3 regions of the Rhizobium sp. SEMIA 4085 genome follow, and region 3 is predicted to be linked to each of the others. Evidence: predicted binding sites of a transcription regulator. Region 3 holds the regulator's gene; each other region holds the start of a gene.

Region 1 (10,888 bases), on a different contig from region 3:
ATCCGGATCAGCCGCAGGTTCTGAATTATCTCGGCTATTCATGGATCGACATGAATCGCAACCTCGACGAGGGCCTGACGATGATCAAGAAGGCCGTCGACCTTCGTCCGGACGACGGCTACATCATCGACTCGCTCGGCTGGGCCTATTACCGCCTGAACCGTTACGACGATGCCGTTGCCGAACTGGAAAAGGCCGCCGAAATCAAGGCCGGTGATGCGACGATCAACGACCACCTGGGCGACGCCTACTGGCACGTCGGACGCAAGCTCGAGGCCGTTTATCAGTGGAACCGGGCGCTTAGTTCGGAACCGGAAGAGACCGAGATTCCGAGAATCAAGGACAAGATCGCGAACGGTCTGACGACGGACAACGACGACGCCAAGGCGGCCGACAAGAAGCAGCCGGATCCGGTGCCTGTTACGCCGCCGCCGGCCGACAAGAAGTCCTGACAACCCATGCCTGGTGCGGGCATGGGCGGCGGCTTCGCGGTTACCGAAGATGCTTTCGCTAAGATCAATCTTGCCCTGCACGTGACGGGCCAGAAAGCCGACGGCTATCATCTGCTGGACATGCTGGTGACCTTTGCCGGCCACGGCGACAGGCTGGGCTTTGCCCCTTCGCCATCGGACGAATTCACGATCAGCGGACGGTTCGGCCCCGCTCTCGACATCGGTTCGCGCAGCAATCTGGTGCTCAAGGCGCGCGACATGCTTCGCCAGGCAGCGCTGGCGCAGGGCGACCATGCACCGCCGGTCCATATCCATCTCGAAAAAAACCTTCCGATCGCCTCTGGTATCGGGGGCGGTTCCGCGGATGCGGCAGCCGCCCTTCGCGGCCTCATGCGGCTTTGGAGCCTCCGCCTGCCCGGCGGGAGGCTGTCGGCGATCGCTCTCAGACTTGGCGCCGACGTTCCCATGTGCCTCGCGAACCGGCCGCTGATTGCGCGCGGGATTGGCGACCAGATCGAGCCCGTTGCCTTGCCCTCTTTTGCGATCGTGCTGGCCAATCCGCTGAAGGCGGTCTCGACGCCCGAGATATTCCGGATGCTGACGGCGAAGAACAACCCGCCGCTTGCCTTGCGGGGCAGCGACTGGCTGGCGGCGATCGGGGCCAACCGGAACGATCTCGAGCCGCCTGCCCGCAGGCTTGTTCCCGAGATCGAAGATGTGTCGGCCGCATTGAAGGACGCAGGCGCAAGACTTGTCCGCATGTCCGGCTCCGGCGCAACCTGTTTCGGCATCTTCGGCTCGATTGAAACAGCCCGAGCGGCCGCGGCAAAGCTTCACAGAGAACGGCCGGACTGGTATTTCCAGGCGACGGAAACGCTTTCGGGAGACAGGTGATGGCAGGTATCGACGAACAGCGGCCGTTCATTCCCGTCGGCATCGCCGTTCTGACGGTTTCGGACACGCGCACGCTGGAGAACGACAAATCCGGCGACACACTTGTGGCGCGCATCGCCGAGGCCGGCCACAAGCTGATGGACCGCGCCATCGTGCGCGACGACAAGGTGGCGATCGCTGCCCAGGTCAACGCCTGGACGGAGACGCACGGCATCGACGTCGTGATCACCACCGGCGGCACCGGCCTGACCGGCCGCGACGTCACGCCCGAGGCGCTGGAGCCGCTGTTCGAGAAGCGCATGGACGGCTTCTCGGCAGTCTTCCACCGCGTCTCCTACGACAAGATCGGCACGTCGACGATCCAATCGCGGGCAACGGCAGGGGTTGCCAAGGCGACCTTCATCTTCGTGCTCCCGGGCTCGCCTGGCGCCTGCAAGGACGCCTGGGACGGCATCTTGAAGGCGCAGCTTGACTACCGCCACATGCCCTGCAATTTCGTGGAGATCATGCCGCGGCTCGACGAGCACATGAAGCGCGGCATGGGGAAGTAGAAGGCGCGCTGCTGCCCAGGATGCGCCATGGCAGCAGCCTGGGTTCGCTATGTATCCAAGCCCGGCAGAGTGGGTATCGTTTCCCAGCTGTCACCCGACAGCAGGAAGCAGCTGACGCCGTGAACATCCGTAATGATGAGTGTCCAGGTGCCGCTCTTGGCGGCATAGACCTCAAGAATGGCGTTCTGGTTGATCAGTCCGACCGCGGTGAGCTTTTCGGCGAAGTTCTTGTCCAGGAACTCGACGACCTCGGATCGGCCTGCGCAACTGCGCATCATCTGCGATGCTGCCGAATGCGGATGCGCGATCACCAATGTCGTCAATATGACGGCCAGCAGGCCGCGGATCATATTGCGTTTCATGACGCACCTCCTTTCGCCGGAAACCCGGCAGAAGAGGAGACTTCCGCTGTGACCTGTTCTGCCGTCTGTCGGCAATTCCATGGTCGGCCGCCAAGAAGCGGGGGCGCTCGGGCGGCGCCATGGCTGAATTATAGCGCGAAATCGTATCGGGCGCCATCTTTAGCGCGGGTGCTGCAAAGTTTGCGCGCTATCGTGCGGCGCGGGCGACCCAGGAGGGAATTAGTTCGCTGGAAAGCTTGCGCAGCTTCTGCCCCTTGGCAAATTCGGAAAGGCGCATTCCGCTTCTTGCGGCGGCAATCGCGTGTTTCTTCGACAGGAGAAGGCCGAGTTCCAGCGGCGGCAGCGACCGGCCTACACGCTGGAAAAACGGGCGCCTGTATCCGCGCGAGGCGGTGAAACGCGCCGGAACTTTGTTGAGGGCGACGTATTCGGCGATCTCGTCTATCCAACCAGTCTGCGGCCGGGCGCCAGGTTCGACGAAAAGTAGCCACTCGCCGCGGGCCGAGCGAAATACATCCTTGATATCCCATTGCGAATGGAACCGGCACCCAGCCGCGTCCGCCACCCTGGATGTACCATCGCGCGAGCCGTGATCGAGCACGACCACGTCGCTTACGAGCCCTTCGACTGCACCCGCCACCAGCACCGATAAAGTCTGCGCCAGCTCAGGTTCCTGATCCTGGCACTCCAAAACAACCGTCAACATTGCCTATTTATAAAGCGCCGCACAAAAATTTGCCAGCATGTCTTTCCTCATTTTGTTCTTGCATTGTTCTCTTTTTCTCGATAGGAATTTAATCATCAAGACGGACGACGGCAATGGCCTTGTCCCGGGAGAACCGAATGAACGAACAGTCCCTTGCAGGGCAGGCTGCGTTTGCGCCTGCCAATACGGCGGATGTTGCCGAAGCGTTGATCGCCTCTTCCGGCCTTCGCATCGAGGGCGACCGGCGCCGCGGCCGTGCGGCTGGACTGAACCCCAGCGGGCGCTTCGAGCCGATGCACCGCGAGGCCTTCGACGACGGCTGGCAAACGCTGGAAGAACTGCCCCCCTTCAAGACCGAAGTGCAGATCGAAAAGCCGCGCACGGCGATTACCCGCAACGAGTCGCCGGACGTTCCGTTCGACCGTTCGATCAATCCCTATCGCGGCTGCGAACACGGCTGCATCTACTGCTTCGCCCGGCCGACGCATGCCTATATGGGGCTTTCGGCGGGCCTCGATTTCGAAGCCAGGCTGTTTGCCAAACCGGATGCGGCCAAACTTTTGGAGCGCGAGCTCGCGAGGCCCGGCTACAAGCCGCGGGTCATCGCCATCGGAACCAATACCGATCCCTACCAGCCGATCGAGAAGGAATGGCGTATCATGCGGCAGATCCTCGAAGTGCTGAACAAGGCGAACCATCCGGTCTCGATCGTTACCAAGTCGGCGCTGATTCTGCGCGATATCGACATCCTGCAGGAGATGGCAGCCAAGAACCTTGTGCGTGCCGCGCTTTCGCTGACCACGCTCGACCGCAAGCTCGCTCGTGCGATGGAACCGCGCGCCGCAACGCCGCCGCGCCGGCTGGAGGCGATCCAGGCCCTGACAGAGGCGGGCATCCCGACCTCGGTGATGGCCGCTCCGATGATCCCCGCGCTGAACGACCACGAGCTGGAACGCATTCTCGACGCGGCAAAGGTTGCCGGTGCGCTGGAGGCGGGCTACGTGATCCTGCGCCTGCCGCTGGAAGTCGCGCCGCTTTTCCGCGACTGGCTGCTGCAGAACTATCCGGATCGCTACCGGCACGTGATGTCGCTGGTCCGCTCGATGCGCGGCGGCAAGGACTACGACGCAGAATTCGGCAAGCGCATGAAAGGCGCCGGCCCCTATGCCTGGCAGCTCGCCCGCCGCTTCGAGATGGCGACGAAACGGCTCGGCATGACAAGGCGCAGCATGCCGCTTCGCGATGATCTTTTCGTGCCGCCGGATGGCAGCGGCGTGCAGCTTTCGCTGCTTTAGCAGCCCGTCCGGGCGCGGGTGTTGCCTGAGGCCGCCCGGGGAATGCCATAACGAGTTACCCCGCAGGAGGCCGCCGCCCTGGCTTCTTGCCGCCGCAAACGGCTCCCCTGCCCGTTTTGCGGCCTGAGCCCCCGGTGCGCCGCCCTGATCCGGGGGCTTGCAGGAAATCGGGTTGGCGTGCGAGGTTCAGCCGCATGAAACCTCGCACGTCACCCGATTCTCCTCTGCTTTTCGAAGAGGTGCCGCTCGTCCCGGACTTCAAGCTGGAACTGAAGGCACGCAAGGCCGGTCACTGGCCGGTCGCTGGCGCCGATGAAGCAGGGCGCGGCCCTTTGGCCGGACCTGTCGTCGCCGCTGCCGTCATTCTTGATCCCAGGCGTATCCCGGACGGGCTGAACGATTCCAAGCAGCTTTCGGCGCAACGGCGCGAACAACTTTTCGCCCAGATCCTCGCTACCGCGACGGTTTCCATCGCATCGTCGAGTTCAACACACATCGACCTCACGGATATCCGCAAGGCGAGCCTCGACGCCATGCGCCGGGCAATCTGCGGCCTTGCTATTCCTGCAAGCTATGTACTGACCGATGGCCTCGACGTACCGCCGGGGCTGGAGTGCCCGGGCCAAGCGGTGGTCAAGGGCGATGCCCGCTCGGTCTCCATCGCCGCCGCCTCTATCGTTGCCAAGGTGACCCGCGACCGGATGATGGCCCGTGCAGATGCCGTCTTCCCCGATTACGGCTTTGCCGCGCATGTGGGTTATGGCACGGCGCAGCACCGCGCCGGCATCGAGCGGCATGGCCCCTGCTCGCTTCACCGCATGAGCTTCCGGCCGTTGAAGAAGAACGGAACCGAAGGCGCCACGATGGACGAAATGCTGGAAGAGTAACTGCTGCCGCTGCAAACCTGTCCACGAGACCGAGCTTCCATGAGACCGAACTCTATATTGCCGTTCATAGAAGCAGCATCATGCGTTCGCACGCGATGATTGAAGCGGTCATTCGGACCGCTTCAATGGAACCAGAACAGCACAAGTGCAGTCCCGGCGCCCAGCTTACTGCTGCGTCGCGGGCGCCGGCTGCGCCGGCTGCGCGGGCGCAGATTCCTGGAGCTTTTCCTGAACTCTCTTGACGAGCGCCGGATCGTTCTGCGCGGCGGTTAGAATTGAGTTGTACTCATCCAGCGAGATGCCTGGAGAGGCTTCCACGGCCTGTACCATTTGCTTTCTGGCTTCAGTCTGCAGCTGTTGCTTGGCTGCCGTGTCCTGTGTTGCTCCGATCTTGGCCGAGTATTCCTGCCTAACCTGGTCAACCTGAAGATAGGCGACCGCAAAGGCCTCGATTTTCTGATCGCTGACGGCTGCGGCCGCGCCTTTGCCTTCTGGTTGCGCTTGAACCGGTTGCTGCGCTGGAGCTGCCTGCTGTGCGGACGCGGGGCTGCTGAAAAACATCAAGCTGAGAGCTGCAGCGGTCAACGCTGCAACAGGGGTAAAACGTGTGATCATATTCATTCCTCTGTGGTGGCATGGACGGCGACATAGTGCCTTGGCCGCCGGTTAGGGTTGAGGAACGATCCGGCGACAATGTGACTCTCAGGCGTTTTCGGTGCGGCAATAGGAAGGCGATCTGCCGACAATCAAGCGGCGGCTTTGTGGCAGGATTCACCGCTTCGGCGTGCTGCCGGCTCAATCAATTGGCCATGATACCGGCCGCGATCTGAGCCCGATGACCGCGGATGTAGCCGATGTCATCGCGAAAAAGCCGATGGTGGCCGTCTTCGATATCCTTGCGGTATTTTTCCGATCCCCGCGCCTCTTCCGCTTCCATGAAAGCGACAAGCCCCTTCAAACGCTCGATGACAAGATCGGGCAAAGCGGCGCGTTCATCGGCTGGCAAGCCGTAACCGTCGAGGAAGTCCCGCGCCCGGTTGATCTGCGTTTCTATCGTGACGATGCTCTCTACCGCGATATGTCTCGACAGCGGCGCCCATCGATAGACAGCATAGGCGATATCCCAGAGCCTCGGACCGGGATGTGCCGCTTCGAAATCGATGATGCCTATCGCTTTGCCGTCGCGCATGACGACGTTGTACGGTGCAAAATCGCCGTGACAGATGACTTCAAACGGCGGCTTCGGCTTAAGCTGCCAGGCGCCTTCAGCGGCCCCCTGAAAGGATGTCGAGCAATCGTGGTAGATGCGCAGCAATCGCGCCGCAGAAGTCAGTACCGTGTCCAAGCGCATTTGGACACTATCGAGGTCGCCGCACTCGCCCTCAATAAAAGTCACGCGCTCGAAATTCTCATCATAGCCTGCCGATCGCGGCGCTGAAGCGAAGCCGCACTGCTTCAGGTGGCGAAAGAGGGAATGCACATTCGCAGTCCATGGACGCGTGGCGCGCCATACGAGCCCGTCACGCAAGATCGGTCCGGAACCCGTCTCATCCTTCAGCATCAGCAACTCTCCGGGCAGCCGCACCGCCGCCAATAAAAAAGCCCCGTTGCCGGGGCCTTTCCAGATCAACATGAAAGAACGCTCAGTTCAAGCGCGTCTTCACTTCGCCGACGGCACCCTTGAAGAGGTCGGTCTGGACCTTGCCGTCGGCCTTCTTGGCGAGAACCGTTTCGGCCGCGCTGATCGCCAGATCGACGGCAGCCGAACGGACGGCTTTCATCGCATCGGCTTCCGCCTGCTTGATCTTCTGTTCCGAAAGGACCGTGCGGTTGGCGACGAACTCTTCCGTCTTTTTCTTCGCCTCGGCAGTCAGCATCTCGGCTTCGCGCTCGGCGGCGGCGACGATATGCGCAGCCTCCGCTTCCGCTTCCTTGCGCTTTCGCTGGTATTCGGCCAGCAGATGCTGAGCCTCTTCGCGCAGACGCTTGGCTTCGGCCAGCTCGTTGCGGATCTGGTCGGCGCGGTCGTCAAGCGACTTTGCCATCATGCCCGGAACCTTCAGATAGACGACGAGGGCCAGGAACAGGACGAGGCCGACAAAGGCGAAGAAAGTTGCATCAAATTCCATCGATCAAGCCTCCTTCTTGGCGGCTGCGACAGCAGCAGCAACGTCGGTCTTGGCGGTTGTGCCACCAATCAGCTGTTCGATAACGGCAGCGGCCGTTTCCTCGGCAATCGTGCCGACGTCTGCAAATGCCTTCGCCTTGATGTCGGCGATGCGGCCCTCGGCAGCTTTCAGCTTCTCGGAGAGGCTCGCTTCGACGGAGCGGCGATCTTCTTCGGCCTTGGCCTTGGCGGCGTCTCGCGCGGCAGAGCCGATCGAGTTCGACTTGGCGCGGGCCGCAGCGAGTTCAGCTTCATAGGCTGCAACGTCCGCATCGGCTTCCGCCTTCAGGCGGCTTGCCTCGTCGAGATCCTGCGAGATGCGCTTATGGCGCTGCTCGAGGATACCGCCGATTCGCGGCGTAATGACCTTTTGCATGAGCAAGAAGAAAACGGCGAAGGTGATCGCCAGCCACAGAAGCTGGGATGCGTAAGTCGACGAATCGAAAGGCGGGAAAACACCGCCGCCATGCTCGCCACCGGGAACGCCGGTCTCGGTATGGACCTCGCCGGGCGCCGGAGCGGCATGCGGGTCCGTGGCGGGCGCTGCACCCGGTTCTGCCGTTCCCGCCGGAGCTTCTTGAGCATAGGCCGGGGTCACAAAAAACATGCTCACCTCCAGGTGTACTGCAAATACAAAGGATCACGGCTTGCTGGTCGCAGGCCGTGATCCCTCAATCCGCCGATATTAGACGGCGAAGAGCAGAAGGAGAGCGACGAGCAGCGAGAAGATGCCCAGAGCTTCCGTAACGGCGAAGCCGAAAACCAGACGGCCGAACTGGCTGTCAGCGGCAGAGGGGTTGCGCAGAGCGCCGGCGAGGTAGTTGCCGAAGATGTTGCCGAGGCCGAGAGCCGTACCGGCCATACCAAAGCAAGCCAGACCTGCACCGATGAACTTTGCTGCTTCCGCTTCCATGTTGAACTCCTTTGAAATGGTTGTTGCGGCGAATTGACTGACGCCCGTTGACGTCAATGTCGGTATCCTTAGTGGCCACCCGGGTGAATTGCGTCGTTGAGGTACATGCAAGTCAGCACCGCAAAGACGTAAGCCTGAAGGAAGGCGACGAGGAACTCGAGACCGGTCAGGGCGACCGTCATGATCAGGGGAAGAATGGCACCGCCGACACCGACTGCACCGAGGGCTCCAAGCGAGGCGACGAAGCCTGCGAACACCTTCAGCGTGATGTGACCGGCGAGCATATTGGCGAAAAGACGAACAGAAAGTGAAATGGGGCGGGACAGGAAGGAGATGATTTCGATCGTCACCACCAGCGGCAGAAGAATGCCTGGCACGCCCGAGGGCACGAAGACATTCAGGAAATGGAAGCCGTGCTTATAGAAGCCGTAGACGAGAACGGTGCCGATGACGAGCAGTGCCAAGGCGAAGGTGACGATGATCTGGCTCGTCACCGTGAAGAAATACGGAAACATGCCAAGCAGGTTTGCCGTCAGCACGAACATGAAGAGCGAAAAGACCAGCGGGAAGAACTTCATCCCCTTGGTTCCTGCGCCTTCCTTCAGCATTCCGGCGATGAATTCGTAAGACATTTCGGCGACCGATTGCGAGCGGCCGGGAACGATCGCGCGGTTTGACGTCGAGAAATAAAGGAAGCCTGCGGCAACGGCAGCGGATGCCGCCATGAAGAGAGAAGCGTTGGTAAACGAGAAATCAATTCCGCCAATTTCGATCGGCACAATCTTCTGGATCAGGAACTGATGGGTCGGATCGTTAGACACCGCTTGTTCTCTCCTCTTTGGCCCGCGATTGCGGGATCATCACACTGGACAAAGCGCTGGCACGCTGCCCTATTTCTTGCCGTTTTCGGCCTCTCCAGGCTCCGGTTTTGCAACCTTGCCTGCAGCACGAAGAACGTTCAAAACGCCGGCACAGAAACCGAGAAGCAGAAGAACAATCAACCCCCAAGGCGCCGTGCCGACAAAACGGTCCAAAAGATAGCCAAGAAGGGCACCGACGACGATGGCGGAAATGAACTCGCTCGAAAGCTTCATCGCCTCAGCATAGCCTTTGCGGCTTACCTCGGCGCGGGCTTCGTTCGCCTCGTCCTCTCCCGCATCTATGCGCTTGGCTCTGAGCTTCGCTCCCAGCTGCGCACGGCGCTTTTCAAGACTTTCCTCGCGGTCATCCGCCATGGCTTCCTCCTCGTCTTCCGCTGTCCGCGATCCCCGCTACCCCGGTTTTCAGGACAACGGACACAAGGTCTGAAAACCTTTCGGCCCGTTCTGAAGTCGCGCGCAACATAGTTTTAGGGGAAACCATAGTCAAGGCGTAGGAAGCTTATGTCCAGCCATAAAATTATCGTTCCGAATCAATGATTTGATCCGAATTTCACACTGCGTTGAAAATTCGAGCGAAAGAATCCGCTTTCGAAGCCGATGATCGGCGCTGAAATCCGCTGCCGGACCGGCTTTTCCTCAGCTCCAGCCGCCGCCATAGGTGCGGTAGAAGACGTGCAGGCCGATCCGGCCGACCTTTTCCATGGTCCTTGCCCATTTCGGCCGGACATAGACCGCATGATAATGTGTAGCCGAGCCGACTTGCGGAAGCCAGATCTTGCCGGCCGTGACGGCCATGGCGACGTCGCGGGCAACGCGCCAGTGATTTTCGGAGTTCACGCGATCGCGGATGTTGTCGCAGGCAAAGGAAAACTGGCAGCGGTTCCGCCAGTCTTCGTTCTGGTAGACAACGCCGCAGATGGTTTTCGGGTAGGCCGGGTTCCTGACGCGGTTGAGGATGACCTGCGCGACTGCGGCCTGCCCCTTTACCGATTCGCCGCGAGCTTCGAAATAGATGCCAGATGCAAGGCACTGCTGCTCGCGCGCCGAAAACACGCTGGCCGGCAGGATGCTCGCCGCCCATGCGTGATCGCCCGCGCCAATCTGCGGGACGAAGCGGCCGTCATTTGCCTGATCGGCGAGGATCGAGTCGACGGGCGATTGACGGGCGTAGTCCGGGGCTGCCGGCGCCTAGGCGGTCGCCAGCACGTCGGCCTTGTTGCTCGTGACGAGGCCTGCAAGCATCGCCGGAACACCGGGTTCCGGCATGACCGGCTGCTTCCTGTAGAAATTGGTGGCGATCTCGATTTCCTTGCCCATGATCTTCGGCTTCACGAAGGCGGACTTGTCCTTGATGGCGAAGCTCGGCTGGAAAAGGAGCTGTGTGCGCTGGAGAATGGAGCCGGCGGAGAAATCCTTCGGCGGCTGCATCTTCTCGACGGCGACGATGCGGCCTTTCTTGGTTCCGCGGTTGACGCGGTCTTCGTCCGGCGTTTCCTCGTGGCCCTTGCCTTTCGCGACAAAGGCAACCTTGCGGCCATCCGGAAGAACCATGCCCGCGCCGGCCGCGATCGTTCCCGTCACAATCGGATCCGCGAAAGCGAGTTCGGCCTGATGAATGGAGCCCGCCGGAGAATTTGTCATCACCATGCGCCAGTTGTCGCGGCTTTGATCAAGCCCGGCGAGCATGGCGGCGAGGTCGGCATGCGATGCGATGGTGGGGGATGCGAGCCACCCGCAAATGCCGAAGATGGCGGGTGAAATCCAGCTCTGAGGGAGAAAA
Region 2 (12,257 bases), on a different contig from region 3:
ATTTTCGCGAACACCTCGGCCTCGTCGTCGTTGTCCGGCCCGAGGATCGAACGCAGACTGTCCCATGCCGTTAGATCGTCATCATTTGCAACAGATCCTTCGGCGATCATGCCTTTTTGCACAAGGCGCCTGGCTTCGTCGGAAAGGCTGCCACCCCTTCGCTCGGCACGCACGGCGATGTTCCGTTTCGCATCGGAAATATCCCGGATCAGAAGACCGCCCATACGGCACCTCCCTTACGAAATCAGCGATATCAGGCGCGCTGCGTCCATAGTTCAACGCAACTCAGAGCGCCTTCGCCGACTTCGCCGCCTTCGTGAACTTCTTGATCACCATTTCCCGCTTCAGCCGCGATATATAATCGATGAAGAGTACGCCGTTCAGATGGTCGATCTCGTGCTGAAGGCAAGTGGCGAGGAGGCCGTCGGCCTCAACGGTGTGCTCCTTGCCGTCACGGTCGAGATATTCGACGCTGACGGTCGCCGGACGCTCGACCTCGGCATAATAGTCCGGAATGGAAAGGCAGCCCTCTTCGTAGACCGATCGCTCGTCGGAAGATTTGACGATCTTCGGATTGATAAAGACCTGCGGCTGCTTTTCCTCGCCCTCCCGCGAAACGTCGATCACCAGTATCCGGCGCGGCACGCCGACCTGGATTGCCGCCAGGCCAATGCCCGGTGCGTCATACATCGTTTCCAGCATATCGTCGGCAAGACGCTTGAGATCGGCATCGACCCGCTCGATCGGTTTGGAAACCTGGCGGAGGACGGGGTCTGGAAGAATGATAAGTGGCTTGATGGTCATCGCGATCCCATAACCTATCTTTTCCAGCTAGGGAATTATCCTGAAACTCCGGAAAGTGCTTTTTTGCGCAGCCCTGCCGAATTTGCGGCATCGAGATAGACAGAAATTGAATAGACCATGTCGAGCATAGGGGCCTTGATGACCGAGGCGAGCTTCTCGGCAAGCGCCTTGCCGTTTTGATGGCCGAACCGTGACGGCCACTGCTTTTCCATGACGCCTTTGACAAGTTCTGCCATGACGATCGCATAACCGCCGATACCAGCGCGGTTCAAGGCCAGTGCGGGCATGCGCCCTGCCGACGGCGGTGACGCCGTTCACGAAGCTCTCGTCGAAATTGCCGCAGGCAAGGTTCGCCCAGTGACCCTCCTGGCGTTTCTTGGCGTGGCCGACACGCGTCTTGTCGGAAAAGGAGCCGGCCACTGCGGGCGTCCTGGCGATCTTGCCATAAAACTTGTCCAGCGCGCCGCCGATCAGTTCGCCGATGACCGGACGCAGTTCGCGTATCGTCTTTCTCCCCTCGCTGTCGAGTCCGATGAAATCAAGGCGCTGCTTGAGTGCGTTTTCGAATTGCTGAGCGGTCATACTCTGATTTCTGTCCTGGCGCATGGTGCGATAGAAGTCTTCTCAGAAACGACAATTCGAAAATATAGTTGACTATTCGTTAAGATCGGACGGCGATCTTCAGGAGCTTCGTGCCGCAGTGCCTTAGCACTTTGCCCACGAAATCGCGCTGTGGATCTGTTCACGTTTTGATCTAGCCATCGCCGGCGGGTTTGTTATTGTGCGCGAATGAACAATGTTACCGAATCGCTGACAATTTCGATCGCCGGGCTCAGCCCGACCATCCTCGCGCTTGCCGGTGGCGCTGTCGCTCTTGTTGTCGTGGTGCTCATGTTCCTACTGGTCAGGAACAGCAACCTGCGGCGCGAACAGGATGAGGAGGCAGCGATCCGGGCCGCGCAAGCCGATGCCCGCATGGCCGAGCTCCTGAAGATTCAGGCCGAGATGCAGGGACGCATTTCGACCATGGCTGAGGTCTTCGGGACGCGTCAGGCCGAACTCAACCAGGCAATCGGTCAGCGCCTCGACGGAATGTCGCAGCGTGTCAGCACGACGATCAGCGAACAGACGAAATCGACGCATGAGAACCTTCAGCGCCTGCAGGAGCGGCTCGCTGTCATCGATGTCGCTCAAAACAATATCCAGACGCTGGCGAAGGATGTCGTCGGGCTTCAGGCTATCCTCTCCAACAAGCAAACGCGCGGCGCCTTCGGCCAGTCGCGTATGGAGACCATCGTCGCCGACGGTCTGCCGATGGGCACCTATGCTTTCCAGCAAACGCTTTCAAACGGATCGCGGCCGGACTGCACCGTGCGCATGCCGAACGGTGCACCGCCGCTCGTCATCGATGCCAAGTTTCCTCTCGAAGCCTGGAATGCCATTCGCGACGCGGGCACGCAGGACGCAACCAAGCTTGCCTCGCAGCAATTCCGCCGCGATATGGAAATCCATGTCCGCGATATATCGGAGAAGTATCTTATCCAGGGTGAGACGCAGGATACGGCTTTTCTCTTCGTTCCTTCGGAATCGATCTTCGCTGAAATTCATGAGAATTTCGAGCCGGTCGTCCAGAAAGCGCATCGTTCCCGCATCGTCATTGTTTCGCCTTCGCTGCTGATGCTGTCGATCCAGGTCATCCAGGCCGTATTGAAGGATCAGCGCATGCAGGCGCAGGCGCACGTCATCCAGGGCGAGGTCGCGATCCTGATGGATGATCTCGGGCGGCTCGATGAACGCGTGCGCAAACTCCAGACGCATTTTTCCCAGGCACAGCGGGATGTTGATCAGATCATCACGTCCACTGACAAACTCTCCAAACGCGGCGCAAAAATCGAAGCGCTGGAATTCGAGGGCGCAGAGGCGCTCAAGGAGGAACGTGAAAGCGGACCTCCGGCGAAGTCGGTCGAAAGCCGCACCGGCCTTCTCAAACTCAGGGTGGTTGACGAAGAGTGAACCCATCGGGCAGTGTCCGTCGCCATGAGAAGCATGACAGGACACCCTTTATGATCACAGTTTTCGGCTCCATCAACATGGACCTCATCGCCACGACCGATCGCCTGCCAAAGCCCGGCGAAACGGTGGCCGGAAACGGCTTTGCCACGGCGGCGGGCGGCAAGGGAGCCAACCAGGCATTAGCCGCGCGACGCGCCGGCTGCGTGGTCCATATGGTGGGCGCAGTCGGCAAGGATGAATTCGCTGCACCGGCGCTGGCGCTTCTCGATCAGGCGGGCATCAACCTTGCAGGCGTCAAGCGTGTTGATGGCCCCACCGGTACGGCGCTGATCCTTGTTGGTGGAGACGGCGAGAACATGATCGCCGTCGTGCCGGGCGCAAACGGGACCATCGCGGCCGAGGATGCCGATGCGGCGATCGGCGCCATGAGCAAGGGCGATACCCTGATGCTGCAGTTCGAGGTGCCTGCACCGGCAGTCGAGCGTGCGCTGGCCGCAGCCAAGGTCAAGGGCGTCACGACCGTCCTCAACCTCGCCCCGCTCATTGCCGACGCCCCGCGGCTTGGACGTCTCGCCGATATCGTCATCGCCAACGAGACGGAGTTCGAGCGCCTTGCTGGCCAGGACAACATGAACCCGGCCGATCGCGAAACGGCGTTGAGGCGCCTGCACGGAGAGACTGGGCAGACCTTGATCGTGACGCTCGGCGCCGACGGCGTGATCGCAATCCGGGATGGCGTCGTTACACGAGCGAAAGGACTGAAGATCGAGCCGGTGGATACCGTCGGGGCGGGCGATACATTCTGCGGCTACTTTGCCGCAAGCCTCGATGAAGGCTTCGATTTCGAGGCTTCGCTCCGCCGGGCCGCCGTCGCCGGCTCGCTTGCCTGCCTCAAGGCCGGAGCACAGCCATCCATTCCCTTGTCCGCCGAAGTCGCAAACAAGATATAGCCTCACAACAGTCGCACGGTTCGGCCGCCGTTGTTCAGGACAACTGGGAAGAGTTTTGAGGCACAAGTCTTCACACATGAAAAGAGGCGTCCGACAACCGGGCGCCTCTTTTCATTTTAGATGATCGTCTGCGGCTCAGGCAGCGTTCGATGCTTGCTCTTCATTGAGGAAAGCGTAGATCGCCGATGCGGAATCTGTGGCACGCAGCTTCGCGACGAGATCGTGATCGCGAAGCACGCGGGCAATGCGCGACAACGCCTTAAGATGGTCGGCACCCGCCCCTTCCGGGGCGAGAAGCAGAAACACCAGGTCGACCGGCTGGTCGTCCAGCGCTTCGAAATCGACCGGACTTTCCAGCCGTGCGAAGACGCCGACAATCGAGCGGACGCTTGCGAGCTTGCCGTGCGGAATGGCGATGCCATTGCCGACGCCCGTCGAGCCGAGACGCTCGCGCTGCAGAACGACGTCGAAAATTTCCCGCTCGGAAAGGCCGGTGATCTTGGAGGCCTTTGCCGCCAATTCCTGAAGCAACTGTTTCTTCGAATTTACCTTTAGGGCGGGAATGATCGCATCTTGGTGCAGCAGATCTGCCAATGCCATTTCTTTTTCCTTCTGTCGCCGAAACCGGATGATTGGGAGAGCGGCGTGGCTACCGCTCATCGCCCGGATGTCAGCTCTTGATATTGGCGGCGTCGATCCAGCCAATATTACCGTCATGCCTGCGGTAAACGATGTTCAAATTTTCCGTGCCCGGACTGCGGAACAAAAGCAGTGGCTCATCCGTCATATCGAGCGCCATGACGGCGGTCGCAACGGACATGGTCTTCAACTGCTTCGTGCTCTCGGCAACAATTACCGGTGCGAAATCGTCGGGGACCTCGTCTTCATGATCCGGGACAGCGTCCATGACCGTATAGGCGACTTCCGTACCATTCAGATGGTTTCCGGCATGATGATCTTTGAGCTTGCGCTTGTAGCGGCGGAGACGCTTTTCGATGCGCTCCGAAGCGGCATCGAATGCAAGCTGCGGGTCCATCGCTTCACCTGCCGCATGCAGCACCACCCCGCTATCAAGATGGAGCTTGCAATCCGCAGAGAACCGCGAACTCGATTTCTCCACAATCACCTGACCGGAATATCCCCCGTCGAAGTATTTCGTGATGGCCATGTCCATTTGGTCCTCGATCCTTTGACGGAACGAGTCCCCAATTTCCATATGTTTACCGGATACACGCACACTCATGGAGTTTCCCTTCTTATAGTGGTTTGCGGTACCAGTTTACGCCAAGGCCAGACCTCATCCAAGCACTTCACGCAAACTCAAGCAATATCGGCTTAAGTCGTGTGCTTCAATCGCCCTGAGGATGATGGGGATAAGTCCAAACGCTGTTTGCAGCGCCAGTTGCGGCGGGCTTCTAGCGGCAGACTGCCGAAATGTCAACGGGTGTGCCGCCGCGCTGATTAGGATATGCAGGCAAGGGTTGATTTAGCTCGACTGTCAAAAGCCCGCAACCTTCGCCAATGCCCGCTTCTCGCGCCGCCGCTGGACGGAGGACGCGATATTCATCGCCTCGCGGTATTTTGCGACCGTACGGCGAGCCAGATCAATGCCATCCTTCTTCAGCATGTCGACAATATCATCGTCGGAGAGGACCGCATCCGTACTTTCCTGCATGATCAGGGAGCGTATCCTGTGGCGAACGGCCTCAGCCGAATGACTATCGCCGCCCTCCACCGCGCTGATCGACACCGTGAAGAAATATTTGAGTTCAAAAAGGCCGCGTGGGGTCAGAATGTACTTGTTTGAGGTGACGCGGCTGACGGTCGACTCGTGCATCTTGATGGCATCGGCAACCGTCTTCAGATTCAGCGGGCGCAGGTGATCGACGCCATGCATCAGGAAGGCATCCTGCTGGCGGACAATCTCGCTTGCGACCTTCATGATCGTCTTCGCACGCTGATCGAGGCTGCGGGTGAGCCAGTTGGCGCTCTGAAGGCATTCAGACAGGAACGTGTAGTCGCCGCCGTTCTTTGTAACATGGGCGAAATAGGACTGATTGACGAGCACGCGCGGGAGCGTATCAGGGTTCAACTCCACCAGCCAGCTCCCATCTGGTGACGAACGTACGACGACATCCGGCATGATCGCTTCGCAAACGCTGGTTTCAAAGCAGCTGCCGGGTTTCGGGTTCAGCTGGCGAATCTCTGCGAGCATATCAAGCAGGTCTTCCTCGTCCACGCCGCAAAGCCGCTTGAGCGTCGCGAAGTCGCGCCGTGCCAGCAATTCGAGGTTGGAAACGAGGGCCTGCATGGCGGGATCGAAGCGGTCTTTCTGCTTCAGCTGGATCGACAGGCATTCGGCCAGGCTGCGAGCAAAAACCCCAGGCGGATCAAGGGTCTGCAATTCGCCAAGAACACGTTCCGCGGCCGCAGGATCGCTACCTAGTCTTTCGCCGATGTCGGCAGGGTCGCTCTGCAGGTAACCCGCCTCGTCGAGCTGGTCGATCAACTGCTGCGCGATCAGCCGGTCTCCCGCATCCGGCAGGATGAATGGAATCTGCTGCGCAAGGTGATCCCTGAGCGAGACCTGGCCTGCAACAAAATCATCGAGATCGTAATTCTCTCCGTCGCCGCCCCCCGGCATCGACTTCCACTGGCTGATCAGCTCCGGCGCATCGGCCCGTGGCGGGACCCCGTCATCCTGGAAGACATTTGCATAATTGACGTCCAGCTCTTCGCTCAGCCGGCTGGCGCTGCCGTCATTGCCGTTGTCATAGCAGTCCCCGGAAAGCGCCTCGGTGCGGTCATCCTCGTCGGCCTGACGCCCGTACGGCTCATCCTGTGCATCGTTATCACTGCCCGTTTCCGCGTCATCTGACGGAAATTCGAGCAATGGGTTCTTCTCGACTTCCTGCGCAATAAACTGGACAAGCTCGAAATGCGTCATCTGCAGCAACTGGATGGATTGCATCAGTTGCGGCGTCATCACCAGGGACTGGTTCTGTCGCAGGAAAAGATTGGCAGACAGGGCCATAGCGGACGCGAAACTCCCGTTCAATTCCTCCGGGAAACCGCGATCGAGCAGAGTTCGGGCCGCGGAAATCCAACTTGGCCCAAAAATTGCTTTTTTATTCTATTTGGTCAAGCGCAAGTATGACAGGAAGGTGAATTTCCGTCGCCTTCGATCCTATCAAAGGCTGAATTTATCGCCAAGATAGAGCCGTCGCACTTCCGGATTGTTGACGATGTCGTTCGCGCGCCCATGCGTCAGCACTTCGCCGGCATGGATGATATAGGCCCGATCGATGAGGCCGAGCGTCTCGCGCACATTGTGATCGGTGATCAAAACGCCGATGCCGCGCGCAGTCAGATGGTGGACGAGGTTCTGGATGTCAGCGACCGAAATCGGATCGACGCCCGCAAATGGCTCGTCAAGCAGCATGAAGGTCGGATCGGTTGCGAGCGCGCGAGCGATTTCCAGACGCCGGCGCTCACCGCCCGACAATGCGACCGCCGCCGATTTTCGCAGCTTGGAGATATGGAATTCCTCCAGAAGCTCATCGAGCTTCTTTTCCCGCTCGGTCTTGTCCTTCTCGTGCACTTCGAGCACGGCGCGGATATTCTCTTCGACCGTCAGGCCGCGGAAGATCGAGGCCTCTTGCGGCAGGTATCCGACGCCGAGGCGCGACCGGCGATACATCGGCATCGTCGTTACGTCGTTGCCGTCGATCTCGATTGTGCCTTCGTCCACCGGCACGAGGCCGGTGATCATGTAAAAACAGGTCGTCTTGCCGGCACCGTTTGGACCCAGAAGGCCGACAGCTTCGCCGCGCCTGACAACCAGCGAAACGCCATTGACGACACGCCGCGTGCTATAGGTCTTCGTCAGGCCGCGTGCAATCAGCGTGCCGTGGTAACGGCTTTTGTCTCCGCCGGCGGCAGAGTCCGCGGCAGATTGCGGCCCGGCCCGGCCGAACATGGTTGAAAGCGAGAATAATTTCACGTCGGGCGGCCGGTCTCAGTTCTTTTTCTGGGATTTCGGATCAAGCTGAATCTGGACGCGCCCCCCGCAGCTATCCAGTTGCGCCTGTCCGGTCTGCATATGAACCGTAAGCTGGCAGCCCGTGAAGACGTTCGGCCCATCCGACAGCACAACCTTTTCACCCTTCAGGACGAAGAGCTGTTGGGCCATGTCGAAGGAGCCGTTGTCGGCGGTCGCTGTCTGCGTGCCGGAACTCAGGAAAACCTTATCGGTGACGATGATACGGTCGATGTCGGCATTGCCCGATGAGATGGACGCCGCTCCGGCGTCGGCCTTTGCGCCGTTGGGTTGGGCGTCGCCGCCCTGTGCCTTGTAAAAGACCGTCATGTGACCGGCCTGCAGGGTCGTCTTCCCCTGAACGACCTTCACATTGCCGGTGAAGTCGGCCTTGTGGTCCTGATCGTGAATCTCGAGCTTGTCGCTTTCGATCTGGATCGGTTGATTGCTGTCGAGCTTCAGGCCATCCATCTGGCTGGTCGTCGCCTGCGCAAAGGCCGCCCCTGCCATCAGTAAAAGCCCCAGGGCGCTGCCGCCAAGTGTTATGCCAGACTTACGAAGTGAAAAGTGACAATCTATTGTCATGAGTGACCCGGCTGTTAGGTGCCCTGTTTACGGATGACGGATGGATCGACATTCATGCGAACATTCCCCTCGAATGTGATCACGCGCCCCTTATCCGTCATCTTGAGCGACTGCGCAACAATCGAAGCGCCGTCTTTTTGAATCTCGATAGGATCATCTGTCGTCATCTTGCCGCCCTTGATATCGAGCTTGGCAGATTGGAATTTCGCCGTCAGACCGTTGCTCAGCAAAATCGTGAACGGGTCCCTCAGCGCAAGGTTGTCCGTGGATCGGTCATAATCGGCCGTGGCAGCCTCAACGCGGGCGATCAGATCATCGTTGACCGGCACCGCAGCCTTGATCGTTTCGAGCGTGATAAGGTTCGGATTCTTGATGTCTTGCAACGCGCGCTCAGCAAGCATCGAATAGTTGATGCCGTCGGCATTGCGCCCGGCGATCGCCGGCTTTTCCATGACGATCTTGCCGTTTTCGATCTTGGCACCCTCGATCTTGAGATTCTCGGGCAGGTAAGCCCGGACCATCGAGACTGCAATGAAGGCAAGCGAAATGATGACGGCAGCGACAGGCAGCAATATCTTCAGGCGGCGGACACGTGCAGAATGGAACAGGGCAGCCGCATAGGCGCTCCCTCCAGGCCTGGCAAAGGCAGGCTTCCCGCTGCTGTTCAATGTGTTGAGCATTAACATGTCCGTGTCTGTTGATCGGCAACCCTATATAGGGACTACATCGACCGATCACAGATCGTTTCGCATTATTACACTAGCTTGCCAATATGGATTTTTTTCTGCAACTAGCAAATAAGGCATGAAAACGAGGTAAATCGGCATTTCCGAAGAAGGAATGCCGCCTTATCTGATGCCATGTTGCATGAAGCCGGCGCGCCGGCTCTGGAGGACCTTATGGACAGTTCGACGATCGCGGATCGCCGCAGGCTTCGCCGCAAACTCGGCTTCTGGCGTATTGCGGCGGTGGTGCTCTTGGTCGCGCTCGGCTTTGCTCTTTACCAATTCGTCGCAGGCGACATCGCCACGCAGCGGCCGCACATCGCCCATGTGACAATTTCCGGGCTCATAACCGACGACGACGAGTTGCTCGAGAGGCTGAAGAAGATCGAAGAAAACGACCGCGTCAAAGGCGTCATCGTCTCCATTTCTTCGCCGGGCGGCACGACCTTTGGCGGCGAAAAAATATTCAAAGCGATCCGGGCGATTGCGGCGAAGAAGCCCGTCGTCTCCGATATCCGGACGCTTGCCGCTTCCGCGGGCTATATGATTGCTGCCGCGGGCGATACGATCATTGCCGGAGAAAGTTCGCTCACCGGATCGATCGGCGTGATCTTTCAGTATCCGCAGATCCAACCGCTGCTCGACAAGCTCGGCGTCTCGCTGCAGGAGATCAAGTCGTCGCCGCTGAAGGCAGAGCCATCGCCTTTCCATGCTGCCAGTGAGGAAGCCAAAACCATGATCAACAATATGGTCATGGACAGCTACGCCTGGTTCGTCGACTTGGTTGTCGACCGCCGCAAGCTGCCGCGCGACGAGGTGCTGAAGCTCGCCGACGGCACGATTTTCACCGGCCGCCAAGCGGCGAAGGCCAAGCTCATCGACCGGGTCGGCGGCGACACGGAAATCCGGGACTATCTCGCCGGGAGGGACGTCGGCAAGGATCTTCCGGTCGTGGATTGGGACAAGAAGAGCAATACGCCTTTTCTTCTCGCAGGGGCTGTTTCGAAGCTCGCAGTTCTGTTCGGCTATGGCGATCTCGTGAAGAGCCAGGACATCGAGGGCATTCTGCCACAAAAGTTGCTCCTTGACGGGCTCGTTTCAGTTTGGCAGGTTGGCCGCGATTGATAAGAAATCAATAATTTAAGGGGGCGACCGTGATCAAGTCGGAATTGGTGCAGATCGTTGCCGCGCGCAACCCGCATCTTTATCACCGGGATGTCGAGAATATCGTCAACGCGGTTCTCGACGAGATCACCGATGCGCTCGCAGCGGGCAACCGCGTCGAGCTTCGCGGCTTCGGTGCATTTTCCGTCAAGAACCGCCCTTCGCGCTCCGGTCGCAATCCGCGCACCGGCGACACCGTATTCGTCGAGGAGAAGTGGGTGCCCTTCTTCAAGACCGGCAAGGAGTTGCGCGAACGGCTGAACCCCGGCCAGGCCGACCACGACGATTGAACTTCATCCGGACTGCGTCGAAATCGCGCTTGAACCTCGCGCGTACCATTCTATTTTCGTGAGCAGTCATGCGCCGTATCGAAGCGGCGCAACCACGCGCGGAGGCCACGGATGGCGAAGAAGATCATCAACCTTTTGATTTTGTTGCCGCTCGGCATCATTCTCATCACCTTCTGCGTTGCCAACCGGCAGAGCGTGACGCTGGCATTCAACCCCTTCCGGCCCGAAGATCAGGTTCTCGCGGTTGCTGCGCCGTTCTTCGTTTTCATCTTCATCGCGCTGATTGTCGGCATGCTGATCGGATCGGCCGCCACATGGCTCACACAGGGCAAACACCGCAAGCGCGCGAAAATCGAGGCGAAGGAGGCCGTTCGCTGGCACAGCGAAGCGGACCGGCACAAGACCCGCGCCGAAGAGATCGCCGGTCAATTGCCGGCCCGCTGATCGACCGTCAGGCAGGAATAAAGCTCAGTTCCTCGTAGTCGCCTTCAGCCGACGTGCCGCTACCGGTGACCACGAAACCGCGGCCGGCATAGAATGTCTTGGCGTTTCTGTTGTTGATCAGGCACTTCAACCGGTATTTACGGCGCGGCCACTCCGGCAGAGCCTTCAGCAGCGCTGTACCGACGCCCCTGCCCTGCCATTCCTTGCGGATGTAGAGCATGTGGATGAAATCATCTGCGGCCCATAGCGTCATGAAACCGGCGATCTCGCCATCAGGCGCTTCGGCAATCCAGACAATTTCACCCTGCGAATGGGCGAGAAAATCCTCATGGCTGAACTTGCCGGGATCGACCCAGGTGAAGGTCTGCCTGCGCTCGTTGAGATAAATGTCGCCGAGCTGCCCATTGTCCGAAGGGCGGGAATTTCTGACTGTGTAATTCATGGATGCGATTTAGAAGAGGCCAAAGACTGTGCCAAGCCAATAGACTATTCCGCGGCCTTTTCGCTGACGACAGCATTGAAATCTGCAAAGAATTGCTGCGCAAGCTTTTGCGATGTCGAATTCACCAGACGCGCTCCAAGCTGGGCAAGCTTGCCGCCGACCTGTGCCTTTGCGGCATATTGCAGCACTGTCTCTGCACCTTCCGCCCTCAAGGTGACGTCGGCCCCGCCCTTGGCAAAGCCTGCAACGCCGCCCTTGCCCTCACCCGAAATCGTATAGCTCTGCGGCGCGTTGACATTTGTCAGGGTCACCTCACCGTTGAAGGTCGCCGAGACCGGTCCGATCTTGACCTTGACGACCGCCGTAAGCTCGGTTGGCGACCTCATCTCAAGGCTTTGACAGCCGGGGATGCATCGCTTCAAGACTTCTGGATCGTTCAAGGCTACCCACACCGCATCGCGCGACGCATTGATGCGTTCCTCGCCGGTCATGTCCATATCGAAATCCTCCCGTTTCAATTCTCTAAACTTATCACAGCGGGAAAGCACTTTGCCAAGGTGACTGGGGATGCTATTTGCACGGGCTCTATCAAACTTGAGACGCGGAAATCACGTTGAGACAGAAAGAGCGCCGGCCGGGCCATAAGGCGCAATCTGCCGGCTCCCCCGGCAATCGCCACAATGACGAACGCTCGAGCCACCCGCCAAAAGCGGTCAAACCTGTGGCCGCGCGCGAGACCGTGCGAGAGGCGACTGCGCCTGCTGCAAGCGAGCGGCCGCTAAAGGAGCGCACGGGCGAGCG
Region 3 (9,127 bases):
CGCCGTCGCCCCGAATGGCGGGAACTGAGGCCAACCTGGTGGACGGTGGCAAAGATGCCGGGTGTGGTGCGTACGCTGCTTTCGGGCGGCGACGATACCGTGTTGCAGATGGTCATCAAGCTCATCGAAGACGACGGTCGGCGGGTCGTCGGCGCGCAGGATATTGCCCCCGACCTGCTGGCGGCTGTCGGGCCGATCGGCGCCATGTCGCCGGGGAATGACGACAAGATCGATATCCTGAAGGCGGCAGCAGCCGCCGAAGCGCTTGGTGCGCTCGATGTCGGGCAGGGCGCAGTCTCCGTCGGCGGACGCATCGTGGCGCTCGAAGGCGCCGAAGGGACCGACGGAATGCTTGAGCGCGTCGCATCGCTGCGTGGCGCCGGGCGTATATCGCCGCGCCGCCGTGGCGTGCTGGTCAAGCTCTGCAAGCCGCAGCAGGATGTCCGCGCCGACCTTCCGTCGATCGGCCTCTCCACGGTGACGAATGCCAAGGCGGCGGGTTTGGCGGGAATTGCAATCGAGGCGGGACGTGCTCTCGTGCTGGATCGCCAGGCTGTGATCAAGGCAGCCGACGAAGCCGGGCTTTTTGTCTGCGGGCTCGATCGCGGCCTGCCGTCATGGGGGCTGTGATGAAGATCGCGATCGTGGTAGGCGAGGTTTCCGGAGACCTTCTCGGCGCCGATCTCGTGGCTGCACTGAAGCGCAGGCATGCCGGGATTGAACTTGTCGGCGTCGGCGGCGACGCGCTGGAGGCACAGGGGCTGAAGTCGCTCTTCGACTTCTCCGAGCTTTCGATTATGGGCATCACACAGGTGCTTGGAAAATTGCCGAAGCTTGTCGCCCGCATCAGGCAGACGACGGCTGCAATCGTTGCGGCAAAGCCCGATATTCTTTTCATCATCGACAGCCCGGATTTTACCCATCGCGTTGCCAAACGTGTTCGCGAAGCCCTGCCGGAACTCCCGGTCGTCAATTATGTCTGTCCCAGCGTTTGGGCGTGGAAGGAATATCGCGCCCAGCAGATGCTCGGTTATGTCGACCATGTGCTGGCCGTTCTGCCGTTCGAGCCCGCGGTGATGGAGCAGCTCGGCGGACCGCAGACGACCTATGTCGGCCACAGGTTGACGGCGGATGCGGACCTGATTGCCGCCAGGCGCGGCCGGGCAGAAAAGCTCAGGACCGTCGGCGAGGGCCGGAAAACGATCATGCTGCTCCCGGGCTCGCGCTCGTCGGAGATCACAAAGCTGCTTCCCTATTTTCGCGATGCCGTCAATGAGCTCGTCGCCCGCGGTGGCACAATGCGGTTTCTCATGCCGACCGTCAGCCGCAGGGAATCGATGGTTCGCAACCTCGTGGAGGACTGGGAAACGAAACCGGAGATCCTGATTGGCAATGAACAGAAATGGCGAGCTTTCGCGGAGGCCGATGCGGCAATGGCTGCCTCGGGGACTGTCATCCTCGAGCTTGCACTTACAGGCGTGCCGACAGTCTCAGTCTATAAGACAGACTGGATCATCACGATGATGACGCGGCGCATCAAGACGTGGACAGGAGCAATCCCGAATCTGATCGCCGACTATGCCGTCGTCCCCGAATATATCAACGAGGTCGTTCGTGGCGCGAGTTTGGCGCGCTGGATGGAACGCCTTTCCAGCGACACGCTCCAGCGGCGCGCAATGCTCGAAGGTTTCGACCTTGTCTGGCAGCGCATGCAGACGGAAAAGCCGCCGGGCGAGAAAGCGGCGGATATCGTTCTCGACATTCTGGACAGGAAAAAACCCGGCCGTCTCTGACCGGGTTTTTTCGGGCGGAAGCGGCTTAGCGCTTCGAAACCGGAACGTAGTCGCGCAGCGGTTCGCCGATATAGAGCTGGCGCGGGCGGCCGATGCGCTGCTGTGGATCCTCGATCATCTCGTTCCACTGGGCGATCCAGCCAACCGTACGGGCCAACGCAAAGAGCACCGTAAACATCGTCGTGGGGAAGCCCAGCGCCTTCAGCGTGATGCCGGAATAGAAGTCGATGTTCGGGTAGAGCTTCTTTTCGATGAAGTATTCGTCGGTCAGCGCGATGCGTTCCAGCTCCATCGCGACTTCGAGAAGCGGATCGTCCTTGTGACCGAGTTCGGCGAGGACCTCATGCGTCGTCTTCTGCATGATCTTGGCGCGCGGATCGTAGTTCTTGTAGACACGGTGACCGAAGCCCATCAGGCGGAACGGGTCATTCTTGTCCTTGGCGCGGGCAATATATTCCGGAATGCGCTCGACCGAGCCGATTTCCGAAAGCATGTTGAGCGCCGCCTCGTTGGCACCGCCATGAGCCGGGCCCCAAAGGCAGGCAATGCCGGCCGCGATGCATGCGAACGGGTTGGCGCCCGAAGAGCCGGCGAGACGAACTGTCGAGGTCGAGGCGTTCTGCTCGTGATCGGCGTGCAGGATGAAGATACGGTCCATGGCGCGCGAGAGGACCGGGTTCACGACATATTCTTCGCACGGGACCGCGAAGCACATGCGCAGGAAGTTCGAGGCGTAGTCGAGATCGTTCTTCGGATAAACGAAGGGCTGGCCGATATAGTACTTGTAGGCCATGGCCGCGATAGTCGGCATCTTGGCGATCATGCGTAGGCTTGCGACCATGCGCTGATGCGGATCGGTGATGTCTGTCGAGTCGTGGTAGAAGGCAGACAGAGCGCCGACACAGCCGCACATGACGGCCATCGGATGGGCGTCGCGGCGGAAGCCGGTGAAGAAGCGAGACATCTGCTCGTGCACCATGGTGTGATGCGTGACGCGGTAGTCGAAGTCCTTCTTCTGGGCAGCCGTCGGCAATTCGCCGTAAAGCAGTAGATAGCAGACTTCCAGGAAGTCGCCATGTTCAGCAAGCTGTTCGATCGGGTAGCCGCGATGCAGCAGAATGCCTTCATCGCCGTCGATATAGGTGATCTTCGATTCACAGGAAGCGGTCGAGGTGAAACCAGGATCGTACGTGAAGGAACCGGTGTTTTTATAGAGTGCACCAATATCGATGACGTCCGGACCGATCGTTCCGCTTTTCACGGAAAGATTGGCGGTTTTGTCGCCGATTTTGATTGTTGCGCTTTGATCCGTCATGCTGATCCTCCAAACTGGCGGCGGCGCCATAAAAGCGCCATAGGGTTAAGCGTCCTCTCCGATAGCTATATGATCAGAGCGCCAATGCCAAGTTACCGTGGCGCCATTTTGTGCATCGCAGTATCAACTTTTGGACACTCCTGCGATGCCGGAGGCGCATAGCGGAAGCCAATGATTTAATTCGGCTTTTTGCAATCCAATTTTTTGGTCTTTTTTCAATCGATTATTGTTGCTGAAACGCCCTCAGGGCTGCATTCTGGTTGTATTCATAGGCTGTCGGCATGCTGGGTGCATGCCGGAGTTGAAAACGGCTGAGCTGCGCATTTCCGCTTCTGTAGATGTCGCGGACAAGCAGTTTGCGAGCTTCCCGGCTTGCGCTTTTGGAATGCGGGAAGGAGCCTTCGGCAACAGGACAGCGCTCGCCCGTCAATAGCCACCGTTCACCCCAATAGCCACAGATCAGTCATTGTGGATGCATACCGGCTTTCGGCCTGCAAATGGCGAGCGAAGGAGCCGCTCAGGGCACGCGCCTGCGCATTGCGACGGTTTTTTCGAGCTTGGGCGGCGATCTGGTTTGCGTCCGGCACGAATCTTTCGCCGCCTTCTTCGATCATATGGCCATGCTCAGCGCTTTGGCTTTGACCGATCGCAGCCGTGAGGCGCGCTGCGACCCGCGAAAAGACGGGGGATGCAAACTTTTCATCGCGGCAGCAGGAAGAGGTAAGCAATGCGATGCGAAACGGTGCCACGCCCGGCTTGCGATGCCGCGGACATCGTCCGTCACGCGGGCAAGGTTGCGGTTCGGCGCCTGCCAATGGCGCAGTGCATTTCGCGGATGAAACCTCGCGGAAAACCGGCGCCGTCGAACCGTGCTTTGAACAACTGCCTTCGAGAAACTCGATTGCCCGTAGAGCTTGGCGCGCCGGCGCCTTTGCCGGCGACGCGCTGCCAGTCAATGGTAGCGGCGGATAAGGCCGACGAGCTTACCCTGAACCTTCACGCGATCCGGTCCAAAGATGCGCGTTTCGTAGGCCGGGTTCGCCGCTTCAAGCGCGATGGACGCACCCTTGCGGCGGAACCGCTTCAGCGTCGCTTCCTCGTCATCGACCAGTGCCACGACAATGTCGCCGGGATTGGCGGTGCTGGTGTTGCGGATGATGACCGTGTCGCCATCGAAGATGCCAGCATCGATCATCGAATCGCCCTTGACCTCAAGCGCATAGTGTTCGCCGGAGCCGAGCATATCGGCCGGAACGTTGATGTCGTGCGTGTTGTTCTGGATCGCCGAGATCGGCACGCCTGCCGCAATGCGGCCCATGACGGGAACCGAAATAGAGCTGTTATTGTCTTCGTTCGCCGGCTTCGGCGCGGCGGCAGCAGGCTGCGGCTTGCCGAGGCTGCCCTCGATGACGCTCGGCGAAAAGCCGCGGCGGGGCTGCATGCTCGGGCTGTAGGCTTCCGGCAGCTTGATCACTTCAAGCGCGCGGGCGCGGTTCGGTAGGCGACGAATGAAACCGCGCTCTTCCAGAGCGGTAATCAGCCGGTGGATGCCGGATTTGGACGCGAGATCCAGTGCATCCTTCATTTCGTCGAAGGATGGCGGAACGCCGGATTCCTTCATACGCTCATGAATGAAGAGGAGAAGCTCCTGTTGTTTGCGTGTCAGCATCGAAGTTTAACCCCAAATTCGTGAAACAAAGCCAGAACAGACACTATATGTTCCATATGTGTTCCGCAAGTACCTAAATTTTCGTAAAACTTCGTCCCAATACCGGTCATTTTCGGAAACTTTGTTTGCCGGATCATCGCTTTCAGCTTGCATTGACCACGTAGCGGCACACATCTTCAGCACAGGAAATGGAGACCTGGCGCCATGCAGCATCCGTTGGATCATCTTGTTCTACCGGTCACCAACATCGATCTCGCGCGGGAGCGGCTGGGACGACTGGGGTTCACGGTTGCCGCCGAGGGCCGTCATCCTTTCGGCACAGTGAATGCTTGCGTTTTTTTCGCCGACAAGACCTACCTCGAGCCGCTTGGCGTCGCGAGTGCGAAAGAATGTGAAGAATCAGTGCGGCACGGAAACGTGTTTGTGGCGCGCGACCAGGCCTTTCGTTTCCGGTGCGGCAATGACGGATTCTCTGCGGCAGCATTCAGCACGGACGACGCGGACGCCGATCATGCTCATTTCGTGCGTGCGAGAAAGAGCGGCGGCGCCATGCTGGAGTTTTCGCGCCTGATCAAGATGCCGGACGGGTCGCAATCGACAGGCACTTTCAAGCTTGCGTTTGCCGCCGATCTTCGGGCGCCGGATTTCTTCCTGTTTGACTGCCAGCGCATCAACGCCTCTCCGGCCGATCGGAGCGCGTTAGAAAAGCACGCGAACGGTGCAACCGGTATCTCGGAGATGGTGCTAAGCGCGCCCGAGCCTGAAGCCTTCGGCTCGTTCCTTCAGTTGGCCGTGTCTACGACAGAAATTGAGCGGACACCGTTTGGCGTGGCGATCGCGGCAGCGAATGTCAGGATCAGTCTGCTGTCGCCGGAAGGGGTGGAGGCTTATTTCGATTCGGTGCCGTTAACCGTGGATAAGGGTCTGAGAGGCAGCGCTATCGTTTTCCGCACCACCGATCTTGCCGTGACAGAAGCGCTTTTGGCTGATAACGGGATGCCCTATACACGCAAGAACAACAGAGTCCTGGTGAAGCCTGCGCCCGGCCAAGGCGCGATCTTCGCCTTCGAGGAGACCCGATGAGCAATACGAATTCCGAAGTCGCAGTCGGCGAAGGTGCCGGCCGCGTCGTATTTTCCAACAGTGGCAGGCTGTCGCTGATCGCCGGCGCATGCGAAATGGAGAGCCGCGACCATGCCTTCATGGTTGCTGGCACGCTCAAGGAGCTTTGCGGCAAGCTTGGCATCGGGCTCGTCTACAAGACCTCCTTCGACAAGGCGAACCGCTCTTCGCTGTCGAGCAAACGCGGTATCGGTCTAGAGAAGGGCTTGAAAGTCTTCGCCGACCTCAAGAAGGAACTCGGCATTCCGGTTCTGACAGATATCCATTCGGAAGAGCAATGCGCGCTGGTCGCCGAGGTCGTGGACGTTCTGCAGATCCCGGCCTTCCTCTCCCGTCAGACGGACCTGCTTGTGGCAGCCGCGAAGACCGGCCGTGTCATCAATGTCAAGAAGGGCCAGTTTCTCGCTCCCTGGGACATGAAGAATGTTCTCGCCAAGCTAAATCAGAGCGGCAACCCGAACGTTCTGCTTTGTGAGCGTGGCGCGTCCTTCGGTTACAATACGCTGGTCTCGGACATGCGCTCGCTGCCGATCATGGCGGCCATGGGGGCTCCGGTCATTTTCGATGCGACCCATTCCGTACAACAGCCAGGTGGCCAGGGCACGACGTCGGGCGGGGAGCGCCAGTTCGTCGAGACGCTGGCGCGGGCGGCGGTTGCGGTCGGAGTTGCAGGTGTCTTCATCGAGACCCACCAGGATCCGGACAATGCCCCCTGCGACGGCCCCAATATGGTGTACTTGAACGACATGCCGCGGCTTCTGGAAAAGCTGTTGGCCCTCGACGCCGTCGCCAAGGCGGAGCGATCCTGGCCGAAGGTGCCCGCCGTCAACCGGCGAGCGCCATCCTTTGGCTTGAGTACGACCGCGTTGCGGCGGACGTCGTTACGTCATCGAGAAGGAAGCGGGCCAGCAGGTGATTGAGGTGTATCGCCTCGTCACCGAGTTCGCGGCAGGCGGCATTTGTCTGTTCAACCATCGCCGCGTTCTGCTGCGTGACGCTGTCCATAGTGTTGACGGCGGCGTTGACTTCCAGGAGAGCGGTCGTTTGTTCGGCAGAGGAACGCACGATCGACTCGATCAACGCGGTCACCTTCAGAACCTGCTGATCGATATTGCCGAGCGCTTCACCGGTGCGGTTGACCAAGGCAACGCCGGCCGAAACCTGGCTGGAAGACGTCTCGATCAGCTGCTTGATTTCCTTTGCCAGATTGGCGGAGCGGCTGGCAAGGTCGCGCACTTCCTGTGCAACCACCGCAAAACCCTTTCCGGCCTCGCCGGCGCGGGCGGCTTCCACGCCGGCATTGAGCGCGAGCAGGTTGGTCTGGAAGGCGATTTCGTCGATGACGTTGATGATCTCGCCGATCTGTGCAGATGATGTCTCGATCTCCTCCATCGCAGCGACCGCCTCGTGCACGACGGTTGCCGAATAGCTGGCGCTTTCCTTTGTCGCCGTCATCATCACGTTGGCTTCTTTGGCCCGTACCGACGAGTTCTTGACGGTGACCGTGATCTGGTCGAGCGCCGAGGCCGCCTGCTCCAGCGAGGCGGCTTGATGTTCGGTTCGCCGGGCCAGATCGTTTGTGCTCGATGCGATTTCGCCGGAGCCGCTCCTTACTACATTCGTCACGATCGAGATTTCCTTCATCGCTTCACAAAGCGTGCGGACGCTCGAATTGAACTGCTCGCGCAGCTTCTCGTAGGCTGCGTCGAAAGGCTCGCTAAGCTGGACCGTGAGATCGCCGCCGGAGAGCCGTTCCAGGCCGCGGCTCAGGCTGGCGATGACGCCCTCGCGGATGGCTTCCTCGTCTGCATTGGCAGCGGCAAGCGCCGCATCGCGCTGTGCTTGGGCCTGACGTTCGGCATCCTGGCGGGCACGGATATTGTTCCGCTCTTCGGCGGATTCGCGGAAGACGGGGACGGCGCGCGCCATCTCCCCGATCTCGTCGGCACGCCGGCTGAAGGGCACATCCTTCGAATAGTCGCCGCCGGCAAGGATCGCCATATAGTCGCGCATCGCCGAGATCGGCACGATGGCGCGGCGGCGGAAGACGTAAAGGCCGCCAAGAAGCAGGCAGAGCGAGACTGCGGCAGCCGCGAGCGTGATAGCCGAAAGGATGCGTGTCTGTTCGGCGGCGTCCTTTTCAGCGGACGCCAGGAAGGTGTTCGCCATACCGACGAGTTCGTTGACGGCGTTTTCATGGATATGGAAATTCGTCGCAAGCTTTTCGAAGGACGCCGGAATGACTGCGGAGTCATTCTTGACAATGGCCGGAGCGAGTTCCTCCCGCATCACCTTCCAAAACACCTCGCCTTTGACAAGGACATCGTTCAAGAGCTTCTGCTTGAGGTCCGAGCTGAGCGCGGTCGCCAGCCAATATTTGCGGCGGTCCTCGTAGGCGGGCTTCAGGACATTTTCTATGCGGTCGACGTTATTCTTGGCAACGCCGGGGCGCTGCACCGCTTCGAGCGCAAGCATGTAAGACTCAACGAGGTAGAGGGGCGGCGGCAGTATATCGGCGACGAGATCCTTGCCGTAGATGATTTGTTTGTACATCTCGCCGTTCACCCGCAGCTTATTGAAGGCATAATTCTGTATGCCGATCGAAGCGATCAATCCCGCGGCGACGACCATCGCGAAAATAGCAAGGCTGCGTGCAATATTGAGTTTCATCCTGCGCCCCATGAAGTGAATAGCGAACAGATGCTGTTCGTTTGAAATTATTCTGGAATTTTCGAGGGACCTGAAATCGTGAGATCCGTATAACCAAGCGGATTTGGACCGCACGAGGAAGCGCATCATGCAATACTACTTGCCGGGAAGCGGGGCAGTATTTCCTCACTGAGTATTAATTATAATATTGATTGGTTACTGACCGATAAATTTACAACCAGATCGAAAGTGACCGGGTATCATTTCAAAACCTGAGGTTCCGAAAAGCCGGAGCAAGCTCGCGACAGGGATCGATGGGGTGCGAGCGGCTTCTTCAAAAGCCTGACATATTCGGGCTATAGGCCATACCATGCCGTGTGTCGTCGGTGTGGCATTGTAATTTGCGTGCCTTCGATTAAACAGGCTTCGAACGATTAATCACCCACCGAGCAGGAAGAGATCATGACTGCAATTACCGACATTATCGCCCGCGAGATTCTCGACAGCCGTGGCAATCCGACCGTTGAAGTCGATGTCTATCTCGAAGACGGCAGCATGGGCCGTGCGGCTGTGCCGTCC

What was found. The regulator LexA, encoded in region 3, represses DNA repair genes until DNA is damaged. The targets are predictions, from matches to a motif close to TGTTCNNNNTGTGTTCNG.
Region 1: a site for LexA is predicted at 3,019-3,036, ahead of C9413_RS17885 (PA0069 family radical SAM protein). Genes of this name have one in related genera too.
Region 2: a site for LexA is predicted at 1,544-1,561, ahead of rmuC (DNA recombination protein RmuC). Genes of this name have one in related genera too.

The regions. Positions count from the first base shown of each region.
Region 1 covers NZ_JABEPH010000174.1:561-11,448, reverse strand. Annotated here, with positions in the region: partial or broken gene C9413_RS17910 (tetratricopeptide repeat protein) at 1-452, shown strand, start outside; gene C9413_RS17905 (4-(cytidine 5'-diphospho)-2-C-methyl-D-erythritol kinase) at 459-1,346, shown strand; gene moaB (molybdenum cofactor biosynthesis protein B) at 1,346-1,897, shown strand; gene C9413_RS17895 (hypothetical protein) at 1,945-2,259, opposite strand; gene C9413_RS17890 (glycosyl transferase) at 2,447-2,965, opposite strand; gene C9413_RS17885 (PA0069 family radical SAM protein) at 3,103-4,260, shown strand; gene C9413_RS17880 (ribonuclease HII) at 4,455-5,147, shown strand; gene C9413_RS17875 (DUF4168 domain-containing protein) at 5,313-5,762, opposite strand; gene C9413_RS17870 (phosphotransferase) at 5,947-6,708, opposite strand; gene C9413_RS17865 (F0F1 ATP synthase subunit B) at 6,791-7,276, opposite strand; gene C9413_RS17860 (F0F1 ATP synthase subunit B) at 7,280-7,921, opposite strand; gene C9413_RS17855 (F0F1 ATP synthase subunit C) at 8,000-8,227, opposite strand; gene C9413_RS17850 (F0F1 ATP synthase subunit A) at 8,296-9,048, opposite strand; gene C9413_RS17845 (AtpZ/AtpI family protein) at 9,118-9,462, opposite strand; partial or broken gene C9413_RS17840 (cell wall hydrolase) at 9,745-10,888, opposite strand, start outside.
Region 2 covers NZ_JABEPH010000014.1:7,216-19,472, reverse strand. Annotated here, with positions in the region: gene C9413_RS03025 (hypothetical protein) at 1-224, opposite strand, end outside; gene def (peptide deformylase) at 286-804, opposite strand; partial or broken gene C9413_RS03015 (protoglobin domain-containing protein) at 894-1,386, opposite strand; gene rmuC (DNA recombination protein RmuC) at 1,594-2,817, shown strand; gene C9413_RS03005 (ribokinase) at 2,868-3,767, shown strand; gene ptsN (PTS IIA-like nitrogen regulatory protein PtsN) at 3,903-4,367, opposite strand; gene raiA (ribosome-associated translation inhibitor RaiA) at 4,438-5,010, opposite strand; gene rpoN (RNA polymerase factor sigma-54) at 5,266-6,801, opposite strand; gene lptB (LPS export ABC transporter ATP-binding protein) at 6,958-7,746, opposite strand; gene C9413_RS02980 (LptA/OstA family protein) at 7,786-8,391, opposite strand; gene lptC (LPS export ABC transporter periplasmic protein LptC) at 8,406-9,071, opposite strand; gene sppA (signal peptide peptidase SppA) at 9,291-10,241, shown strand; gene C9413_RS02965 (integration host factor subunit beta) at 10,271-10,570, shown strand; gene C9413_RS02960 (LapA family protein) at 10,682-11,014, shown strand; gene C9413_RS02955 (GNAT family N-acetyltransferase) at 11,022-11,456, opposite strand; gene C9413_RS02950 (carbon monoxide dehydrogenase subunit G) at 11,501-11,953, opposite strand; gene C9413_RS02945 (class I SAM-dependent rRNA methyltransferase) at 12,070-12,257, shown strand, end outside.
Region 3 covers NZ_JABEPH010000222.1:918-10,044, reverse strand. Annotated here, with positions in the region: partial or broken gene lpxI (UDP-2,3-diacylglucosamine diphosphatase LpxI) at 1-630, shown strand, start outside; gene lpxB (lipid-A-disaccharide synthase) at 630-1,793, shown strand; gene gltA (citrate synthase) at 1,819-3,108, opposite strand; gene C9413_RS20625 (hypothetical protein) at 3,549-3,722, opposite strand; gene lexA (transcriptional repressor LexA) at 4,061-4,777, opposite strand; gene C9413_RS20615 (VOC family protein) at 4,982-5,860, shown strand; partial or broken gene kdsA (3-deoxy-8-phosphooctulonate synthase) at 5,857-6,696, shown strand; gene C9413_RS20605 (HAMP domain-containing methyl-accepting chemotaxis protein) at 6,725-8,569, opposite strand; partial or broken gene eno (phosphopyruvate hydratase) at 9,011-9,127, shown strand, end outside.